Regions from separate parts of the Priestia sp. TRN 1309 genome, predicted to be linked through region 2. Evidence: riboswitches for the same ligand, from Rfam matches in the RefSeq annotation. Region 2 holds a riboswitch; each other region holds the start of a gene.

Region 1 (3,280 bases), on a different contig from region 2:
TTTTCTGAGCTAGAACCGCATGCGGCAAGCACAACTGTGAAAGCTAATAGTAGCGACAAAAGTGCAGCAAATTTCTTCATTTTCTAAACCCCCTAGTATTCTGATAGGAAATGATACTCTGTGATACTAAACAAGAACACAGCAAAAGTCAACAAAAAAAACTTATACGATTAATGTGACTTAAAATAAGGGAAATATACCTTCTATACACGGTTTGTCATAAGGATACAGAAAGATTTTAAAATTTGGATTAAGTGGATTTTTAAGGGATATTTGAGGAGTAAAAAGGAAGTTTCATGCGACGATTTTCTCTTTCATTTTTTCATGACTTTTGGTGCAATAAACATATAGTTAAATGTTAAGGTAGAAATAAATTCCTTATGGTACACTTAAAGAAGAATTTATGAAACGGAGCGATATGATGAAAGCCATAAACTTAATCTCAATTGCCTTTGGTGCTATCGCTGGTACATATGCGCGTTATTTGCTAAATCTTTCCTTATTATATACGGGCTATCCAATAGGAACGGTAATTGAAAACCTATTAGGAAGCTTCATACTAGGCCTATTAACAGGATTTTTTGCGTGGAAAAAGCCAAAAGAATGGATAAAGCTTGGACTAGGAGTTGGCGTGTGCGGCGGTTTTACAACGTATTCAACCTTTGCAGGAGACGTCATTTCTCTCACTCAGCACCATTTATTTTGGGGAGGCATTTATGTCATTGTCTCTTTAGTAGGTGGAATCCTTCTTGCTTTAGCAGGCTATCTATGCGGTGAAGCGGCAGGGAAAAATTTAGTGAAAGTACATGAGGTGAAGTAAATGAGCATAGTGAGCTTGGCACTTGGCGGGGCAGCTGGAGGAATATGCCGTTATCTTTTGGGTTTAAAAGTTACAAAAACAGTTTCAAACCCTCCTTTTCCAGTCTCAATGCTGTTTGTAAACTTGCTCGGTGCGTTTGGGCTTGGTCTTTTTTACGGTAGTTATTATGGAAAGGTTCCGAGTCATGCTTATGATGATTCAATATTTTTAATGATTGGCATTGGGTTTTTTGGTGCCTTTACCACTTTTTCAACGTTTAGTGTGGAAACCGTACAGTTAATTCGGGAAAAATCTTATCGGAAAATGTTGGCGTACGTGGGGATTTCAGCATTTGGAACAGTTGGTTTATTTACAGTCGGTTTACTGGCAGGAACGTTTTTATTATAAGTAAAGAGAACGTTTCTAGTAGGGAAAAACAAAAAGACGGAGAAGTAGAGAATGGATAGAAAAGCAGAAGTTTGGAAATACATTTTGTTGATTGTAGCTGTTGCAGGTCAGATCATTGGTTTTTTATTTTTATTTATAAATGTTGTGGCGGCATTTATTTTTTACGGTTTTTATATTCTAACTTTTATTATGTTACTCCTGCTGTTTATATGGGATCGGAAAAAGGAAAAAGACAAAGAAGAATTTGACGACTATACCGATTACTAACTATATAAAAAGCAGAATGATTCGGTGCGCCGGGCCTCTTAGTAAAGAAGCTTAAAAGATACATCTATAAAAGGAAGAGAGCCGTAAGAGCATAAAGAGATATTGTATTTACATCTAGTTGTGTTATAATTTTAAGTGCAAAAACAAAATCAATAAATAGCAATCACTAGGGGAGCTTTTTGAAGCTGAGACGGATGTATTTCGGACCCTTTGAACCTGATCTGGTTTGGACCAGCGTAGGGAAGTGGCGATCATGTTTACATAACGATGCATGCTAACCACTCTACGTTGTAGAGTGGTTTTTTGTATGTAATAAAGCCCTCTGCACAAGATGAAGTGATTGAAATTTCTCTTTATTCTGAATGGAAAGGTTTCGATCATGTGGATATTCCTAAATTTCATGTCATTACAACAGATAAGCAGCCAATCGAAGAGCTTCAAAAAATTTTAACGGCTATCGCGCCTTTTGCGGGCGCCATTCATATTAGAGAAAAAAAGAAAACGGCAAAGCAGATTCAATGTTTACTAGAAAGCCTACCATTTTGTCGCTCTAAAATTATTGTGAATGACCGAGTTGATGTAGCGCATGCTTTAAAAGCAAAAGGTGTACAGCTTGCCTATCATAGTTTAGACGTTTCGTTTGTTAGAGACGCATTTCCTTCTCTTATTGTTGGAAAGTCAGTTCACTCTGTGGAAGAGGCTTTAGAAGCTGAAAAAGATGGTGCTCACTACATTTTATACGGACATATTTATTCAACACATTCAAAAAAAGAATTAAAAAGTCGAGGGATAGCGGCACTAAAAGAAGTAGTAGACGCTGTGCAGATACCGGTTATTGCCATTGGAGGAATTACACCTGTAAATGCCAAAGAGGTACTTCAAACAGGAGCACACGGTATAGCCGTGATGTCTGGTGTCATGCTTGCGCAAGATCCCCTGAAAGCGATTAAACAATATTCTCATATATGGACATCTGGAGGTGGAGAAAATGAAGCAGCATTATGATGTACTGTTAATCGGAGGAGGTATAATCAGCTCTTCTATCGCTTATCATTTGTCAAAACAAGGAGCGTCAGTAGCTATTCTTGAACGCAATCAAGTTGGTTGTGAAGCTTCAAGTGCAGCCGCTGGTATTTTAGGTGCTCAAGCTGAAATTGATGAAGAAGGTCCTCTTTTAGACCTTGCTATTAAGAGCAGAAGCATGTTTCCTGAACTGGTGAAGGAACTAAAAGAAAAAACGGCTATCGACGTAGAGCTCATTCAAAAAGGCTTATTAAAAGTCGCTGTAACAGAAGAAGATGCACACGTATTAAAGAAAAAAGCCGCTCAGCACCACCGGTGGGACAAAGATGTAAGATGGATCGATGTAAAAGAAGCGCGTTTGTTAGAACCCGGGCTCTCTCCAGACATATACGGAGCCATTACAATACCGGGAGACGGCCAGCTAGCTCCGGCTAAGTTAACACAAGCTCTTGCTCATGGAGCCTTGTATCACGGAGCAGATGTATTCGAATACTGTGACGTTCACTCTCTTATTATGGAAAATGAAACAGTAAAAGGGGTACAGACGTCCAAAGGCTCTTTTTATGGAGAAAAAGTAGTGATTGCAGCAGGCTCATGGGCTAAACGCTTTATTTCTTCTGAACATTTAGGCGAGGTGTTTCCTGTAAAAGGAGAGTGTATTGCTCTGCAAAGTCATAAGCCCCTGCTTTCTAAAACGATTTTTTTAGATGAAGGTTTTTACTTAGTCCCTAAGACTGGTGGAAGAATCGTAATCGGGGCAACTAAGCTGCAGCATGATTTTAC
Region 2 (3,280 bases):
TTCCTACAGCTTCTTTCAATTGAGCTGCTTTTTCTTTTGGAGACGCTGCTAAGCTAATCGCGGTAATAATAGAAACACCATCTGCACCTGCTTCTACTACTTGTTTGGCATTTTCAGGCGTGATGCCACCGATTCCTACAATTGGAAAGTCAATATTCTGGTTTCGCACTTCTTCAATTAATTTTGTACCTTGCACTGCTTTTGCGTCTTTTTTTGTAGAAGTAGGAAAAACAGGTCCCATTCCTACATAATCCGCCCCGTCTTTTATGGCTTGCTGCAGCTCTTGTATATTATGAACAGAGACGCCCACAATTCCTTTTCCTATTTTTTCTCGAACAATATGAGCTTTTTCATCTTCTTGTCCAATATGAACGCCATCCGCTTGTAAGCGGATCGCTAAGTCAAGATCATCATTCACAACAAAAGGAACGCTGTGCTGCTGACAAATTTGCTGAAGTTCTTTCGCCAGCTGATATTTCGCTTCTCCTTTTAGGGCACCCTCGCCTTTTTCACGAAATTGAAACACGGTAACGCCGCCTTCAATTGCTTCTTTTAATACTTCTTTCGGATCTTTTTTACAGTTATTACTGCCCATTATAAAATAAACTTGCAGCAGCTTTTTGATTTCTTCGTTTGTCATTTTCCGGCTCCTTTTAACGTTGATGTACTCTTGCATATGATTCAATATCCTGCCCAGATAAAAGATGAAGCTGGTTTAAGAGCTCAATTTGAAAGCTTCCCGGCCCTTCTTCACCTTTTTTCGCTGCGGCGATTTCACCTGCCACTCCGTAAAAACTTAAAGCAGCAACGCTTGCCTCGACATATTCTTTTTCTACAGCAGCGAAAGCTCCTATAATTGATGTCAACAGACATCCAGTCCCCGTCACTTTCGTAAATAACGGGTGACCGTTGTCTACTGTATACGTTGTGTTTCCATCCGTGATTACATCTTGTTTACCCGTAATAACAATCACTGTATCTAATTTGTTCGCCGCTTTCTCAGCAAGTTCAATGACGTCTCCTTGCCCTTCTAATGAATCAACGCCTTTAATGAGCCATGACTCGCCTACTACATTCGCAACTTCAGCAGCGTTACCGCGAATAACGGCAATATTTAATTCTTCTACAAGCTGACGTGCCACTTCTGTACGAAACGGTGTCGCTCCGGCTCCTACAGGATCGAAAATAACCGGCACGCCGTTTTCATTTGCTGATTTTCCTGCTATTCTCATCGCTTCTACTTCTTGAGCCGTCAGTGTACCCATATTTAAGACAAGCGCTCCGGCGATTCGAGCCATGTCAGCCACTTCTTCCTTCGCATAAGCCATAACAGGTGACGCTCCTAGGGCAAGCAGTCCATTTGCTGTAAAATTGGTTACCACAACATTCGTAATATTATGAACAAGCGGACTTGTATCTCTTACTTTTTCTAATTGAGCTGAAATTTTACTAATATCCATGTTCTCTCACTCTTTTCATTTAGTTTTAACACTGCAAAAAAAAGACAAAAAAGCACCTTGCATGCGCAAAGTGCTTTGGTATGTACTCACATTCCCTGCGCTGGCATTATCCAACAGGTTCAAATGGTCAACAGGCGCCCCTGTACTCTCAGCCTGCCCCGCGCAAGCTCCCATACTATTTATTACTACGTTTAAAGTTTACTATTAACTTTTTTTATTTGCAACCATTTCACTGTTTTGCCCATAAAATAAAGCTTCGCTATAGGCTGAGTGGTGTTGTAAATCTTACAGCTTTACTAAAAGCATCATTAAAAGACCTCCAGTAAACTACTGGAGGTCTTCTATCCCCTAAAAATTCTATCATTTCTCTTGAATCGCTTGATTTCTCACAGCTGTTTTTCGGTCCTTCCCTGCTCTTAAAGATAAAAGAAAACAAAGCAGCAGTACAAGTGCAGCTGATACGTACGGGTAATTAATGTTTATATCAAAAAGAAAGCCTGCTACAACAGGTCCAATAATATTACCAAGACTTGTATAAGCAGAATTTAGTCCGGCTACATACCCTTGGTCGTCTTGTGCCATCATCGACATTTGCGTGCTGATTGCCGGACGTAAAATATCTGTTGCTAAAAAGACGATAAATGTCACAACAATAATAAGCCAGTACGTGTGCACAAATAGTGTAAGTAAAATAAAAAGTCCCGTCATCATCAAGCAAAACGAAATCACTCTTTTTTCACCGAATTTATTTAAAATCCAGCCAAAAATCGTAACCTGCACAACAGCCCCTGCAATAGAGCCAAACGTAATAACAAACGCAATATCTTTTGGCGTAAAGCTAAATTTATGATCAACAAATAGTGAAAAGATCGTTTCATAATTGGATAATCCAAACGATGTCACAAAAACGATAATTAAACTTAAAAAATAAGGTTCTTTGTAGGAATTCATAAGCTGCAGTAGCAGCCGATCTTCTTTTGGATTCTCATTGTTTGAAACAGCATGACCTTGTACAGGACGAGACTCCGGCAAAACAAAAAGCGTAATCACTGCAGCCAAGCCTCCTGCTACTGCGGCCATGTAAAATGGCACGCGCATGCCGTATTCAGCTAAAAAGCCTCCAATACCGGGCCCGATAATAAATCCTGTTGTAATCGCTGCCGTCACATAGCCCATTCCTTTAGCGCGTTCTTTAGCAGACGTCACGTCCGCTGTATAGGCCATAACAGCAGGCATAATAAGCGCGGCTCCGACCCCACCTAGCATTCTGGATACAAATAATAAAAGAGGTGTACTCACTGAACCAAAGAACCATTCAGACAGGGCAAAAACAATCATTCCCGCTACAATAATTTTCTTTCTCCCTAACGAATCGGATAATCGCCCCGCTAAAGGCGAAAACAGAAATTGAGTTAGTGAAAACACCGCTACTAAAAGCCCCATCACGCTGCCGTTGATATGAAGCTCCGTCATATAGGTTGGCATAATTGGAATAACGAGACCGATTCCCGTAAAGATAATAAAAATATTTAGCATGAGCAGCAAAATCGCCGCTCGATTTCTTAACAATAATGACATATAAACCTCCTGATTACAAAAATACTGAACGTTCGGTCTATAAAAATACAAAATAATGAGGGATTACTCATTGCCGCAATAAGCATCCCCGCTTATTTAAGAAGACCTTGCTATAATTCCGTTTAAAAATACATCGATTGCTGAATGGTAAAGCTGCAGGGCATTTTCCGTACTCGTTTTTCGAGACATGCGGCTCATTCCAACAAACAACCCTTCTAAAATTACTGCAAGTTGCTCTGCAT
Region 3 (3,280 bases), on a different contig from region 2:
TTATCAGAAGTTTAAATGGCTATAAAATACGCTTATTTATTTTATAAAAATACAAAATATAGAATAGCCGCTAAGACAATTCGATAAATGGCAAACGGAACTAATTTAATGCGGTTGATTAATTTTAAGAAAAAGCGAATCGATATAAGCGCAAAAATAAAGGCGCTGATAAAACCAGCAATAAAAAACGGTAGTGCATCTGATGTGAAATACTGCCAGTTTTTAACCAATGAAAGTCCACTTGCTCCTGCCATAATTGGCACTGCCATAATAAATGTAAAATCTGCGGCTGCCTTATGGCTCATTCCAAGAAGAACCCCTCCTGAAATCGTTGAGCCTGAACGAGAAAAACCTGGCCAAAGAGCAATACATTGAAACAGTCCTATACCTAGTGCTTGTCCATAAGACATTTGGTCCACCGTCTCTACACGCGGACGTTTAGGTCCAAACAAATCTGCTAGAATCATTAATACAGCTCCGACCACTAAGCCAATTAGCACCGTATTTAAAGAAAACAAATGTTCATCAATGTAATCATCAAACAAAAGTCCTAACACTCCTGCGGGTAACAAACCAACAATTACTTGCATTAAATTTAAGCGATTTGTCGGTCCAATTGCAGCAGCTGGTTTTTTTCCCAATCCTAATAAATTAATAAAACGATCTTTAAAAATAACAACTACTGCTAAGATCGACCCTAGCTGAATAACAATCTTAAATGTATTAGCTACTGGAGATGAAAATAATTCTTTTGAATTTAACCACAGGTCATCCACAATAATCATATGCCCAGTTGACGAAACGGGAGCAAACTCTGTTAAACCTTCTACAATCCCTAAAATGATTGCTACAATAATTTCCCACATAAAGCTATGTACCTTGCCTTTCTTTCAAATTAATAAGCTTATCGCTTCGTTTTACATGCTCAACTATTTTCCTATTTTGACACTTGCTTTTTTATCATAATTGTTAAAACTATGAAATACAATGTGTATTTGCAAAAAGATAAGAATCTTTAATAATTTGTAATAAAAAGCTTACATGCTACAACCAAAAAACACGATATCAGCTTTTATTTATTTTAAAAAGCAGTCACTATGTTCAGTATAAATTCTGGTCCCTTAGCTAAAAATGAATCATCTAGACTATTTTTCTTTAGTGTAAAAAAATGACTAAATTATTATGTTTTTTCCATCCCCCTTTACTGTCATCTATCATTTTATTCCAATAGGGCTGACTTATACGACATATCCCCTAAGTAATTTGAAACTTTTTTCTCTCTTTTCTCGTATATAGTAGTATCTTTTTTAGGAGGCTTTTTACTATGAATGGAAATGTACGTACAATGAAATGGGTCACTGCTGGGTATGAAGCCTTGCTGGGAATTCCTTTAATTGGCGCGGGGATTGTTATGGGCTTTAGCTATACTCCTCTTTTTATTGGATTTATTCTTCATGCTATCACACTCATTTTAGCTAATAGACGAGGGTTATCTGCTTATGGAAACATACTAGGACTTGTTACCTCACTGGTTGCTTGGATTCCATTTTTGGGATTTATCATGCATATTATTACAGCTATTGTGATTGCAATCGATGCTGCTAGACAACGCTAATTGTCTAGCTTTTTTTATTTAAGGGTTGATTTTTTACCGAATGATGGTAAACTTAAGCCGTAAATTGAATAATTTGAATGTTATTTCTACTAGGGGTGTCTGATAGCTCAGACTGAGAGAAGAGTGCAATAAAACTCTTTAACCCTTTGAACCTGATTTGGGTTATACCAGCGGAGGGAAGTAGTCTTGAAAAGAATAGTATAGTTTTATTCTTTTTTTGCCTATTCCATCGGGTTCTGTCTATCACAGAACCCGATTTTTTTTATGGTTCGGTATAGCTACACTTTATGCGAAACCGGAGGAATATGTAATGTCAAAACAAAATGTATCAGTTTCTATGAAAAAGCCTTTTCCAAACAGTCACAAAGTATATGTCCAAGGATCCAGACAAGACCTTAAAGTACCTATGCGTGAAATTCATCAGTCTCCTACTACAGGGTCTTTTGGTGAAGAAGAAAATAGTCCCGTACGTGTATACGACACGAGCGGTGTTTATACAGATCCCTCTTATGAAATTAATTTACAAAAAGGATTACCGGCTCTGCGCGAAAAGTGGATTGCAGAACGAAACGATGTAGAAACATATCAAGGCCGTACGGTTCAGCCACAGGATAACGGTTATTATGACGGTGATCCAAGAGATCAGTACGAGCGCTTTATCACTAAACGTTTACCTTTGCGCGCGAAAAAAAATCAAAATGTAACGCAAATGCACTATGCGAAAAAAGGAATCATCACGCCCGAAATGGAATTTATCGCTATTCGTGAACAGATGAATCCTGAAGTTGTGCGTGAAGAAGTAGCAAGAGGACGTGCAATTATCCCTAATAATATCAATCACCCTGAGAGCGAACCGATGATTATCGGCCGCAAATTCCATGTGAAAATTAATGCTAATATCGGAAATTCAGCTATTCGTTCAGCTATTGAAGATGAAGTAGAAAAAATGACATGGGCAACGCGTTGGGGAGCCGATACAATTATGGATCTATCAACTGGAAAGGATATTCACACAACACGCGAATGGATTATCCGCAACTCGCCTGTTCCTGTAGGGACCGTTCCTATTTACCAAGCGCTTGAAAAAGTAAAAGGCGTAGCAGAAGATCTAACGTGGGAAGCATACCGCGATACATTAATTGAACAAGCAGAACAAGGTGTTGATTACTTTACTATTCACGCAGGTGTTCTTTTACGTTATATTCCTCTGACAGCGAAACGTACGACAGGTATTGTTTCACGCGGAGGATCCATCTTGGCGCAGTGGTGTTTAGCTCATCATGAAGAGAACTTTTTATATACTCGCTTTGAAGAAATCTGTGAAATCTGTAAAGCATACGATATTGCTATTTCGCTTGGCGATGGGCTACGTCCTGGTTCCATTGCAGATGCTAATGATGAGGCACAGTTCGGTGAATTAGAAACGCTTGGTGAATTAACTAAAATTGCTTGGAAACACGATGTTCAAGTTATGATTGAAGGTCCTGGACATGTTCCAATGCATCTCATCAAAGAAAACGTAGATAAACAAATGGAAATATGCCAGGAAGCTCCCTTCTATACTCTTGGACCGCTTACAACCGACATCGCTCCAGGCTATGACCATATTACATCAGGTATTGGTGCTGCAATGATTGGCTGGTTTGGGACAGCTATGCTTTGCTA

What was found. A riboswitch is a leader RNA that binds a small molecule or an ion and turns the genes downstream of it on or off. The one in region 2 is predicted to bind thiamine pyrophosphate.
Region 1: it holds a riboswitch for thiamine pyrophosphate, as region 2 does, so the genes downstream of both, ACRPLQ_RS24030 (thiamine phosphate synthase) here and thiM (hydroxyethylthiazole kinase) in region 2, are expected to answer to the same signal.
Region 3: it holds a riboswitch for thiamine pyrophosphate, as region 2 does, so the genes downstream of both, thiC (phosphomethylpyrimidine synthase ThiC) here and thiM (hydroxyethylthiazole kinase) in region 2, are expected to answer to the same signal.

The regions. Positions count from the first base shown of each region.
Region 1 is NZ_JBOZGM010000008.1:72,824-76,103, forward strand. Features, by position in the region: gene ACRPLQ_RS24010 (amino acid ABC transporter substrate-binding protein) at 1-80, opposite strand, end outside; gene ACRPLQ_RS24015 (fluoride efflux transporter FluC) at 422-820, shown strand; gene crcB (fluoride efflux transporter CrcB) at 821-1,207, shown strand; gene ACRPLQ_RS24025 (hypothetical protein) at 1,259-1,474, shown strand; TPP riboswitch at 1,633-1,734, shown strand; gene ACRPLQ_RS24030 (thiamine phosphate synthase) at 1,856-2,479, shown strand; gene thiO (glycine oxidase ThiO) at 2,463-3,280, shown strand, end outside.
Region 2 is NZ_JBOZGM010000002.1:919,646-922,925, forward strand. Features, by position in the region: gene thiE (thiamine phosphate synthase) at 1-640, opposite strand, end outside; gene thiM (hydroxyethylthiazole kinase) at 654-1,460, opposite strand; TPP riboswitch at 1,536-1,644, opposite strand; gene ACRPLQ_RS12010 (MFS transporter) at 1,821-3,038, opposite strand; gene ACRPLQ_RS12015 (TetR/AcrR family transcriptional regulator) at 3,135-3,280, opposite strand, start outside.
Region 3 is NZ_JBOZGM010000011.1:20,926-24,205, forward strand. Features, by position in the region: gene ACRPLQ_RS25310 (undecaprenyl-diphosphate phosphatase) at 42-866, opposite strand; gene ACRPLQ_RS25315 (hypothetical protein) at 1,325-1,615, shown strand; TPP riboswitch at 1,697-1,811, shown strand; gene thiC (phosphomethylpyrimidine synthase ThiC) at 1,926-3,280, shown strand, end outside.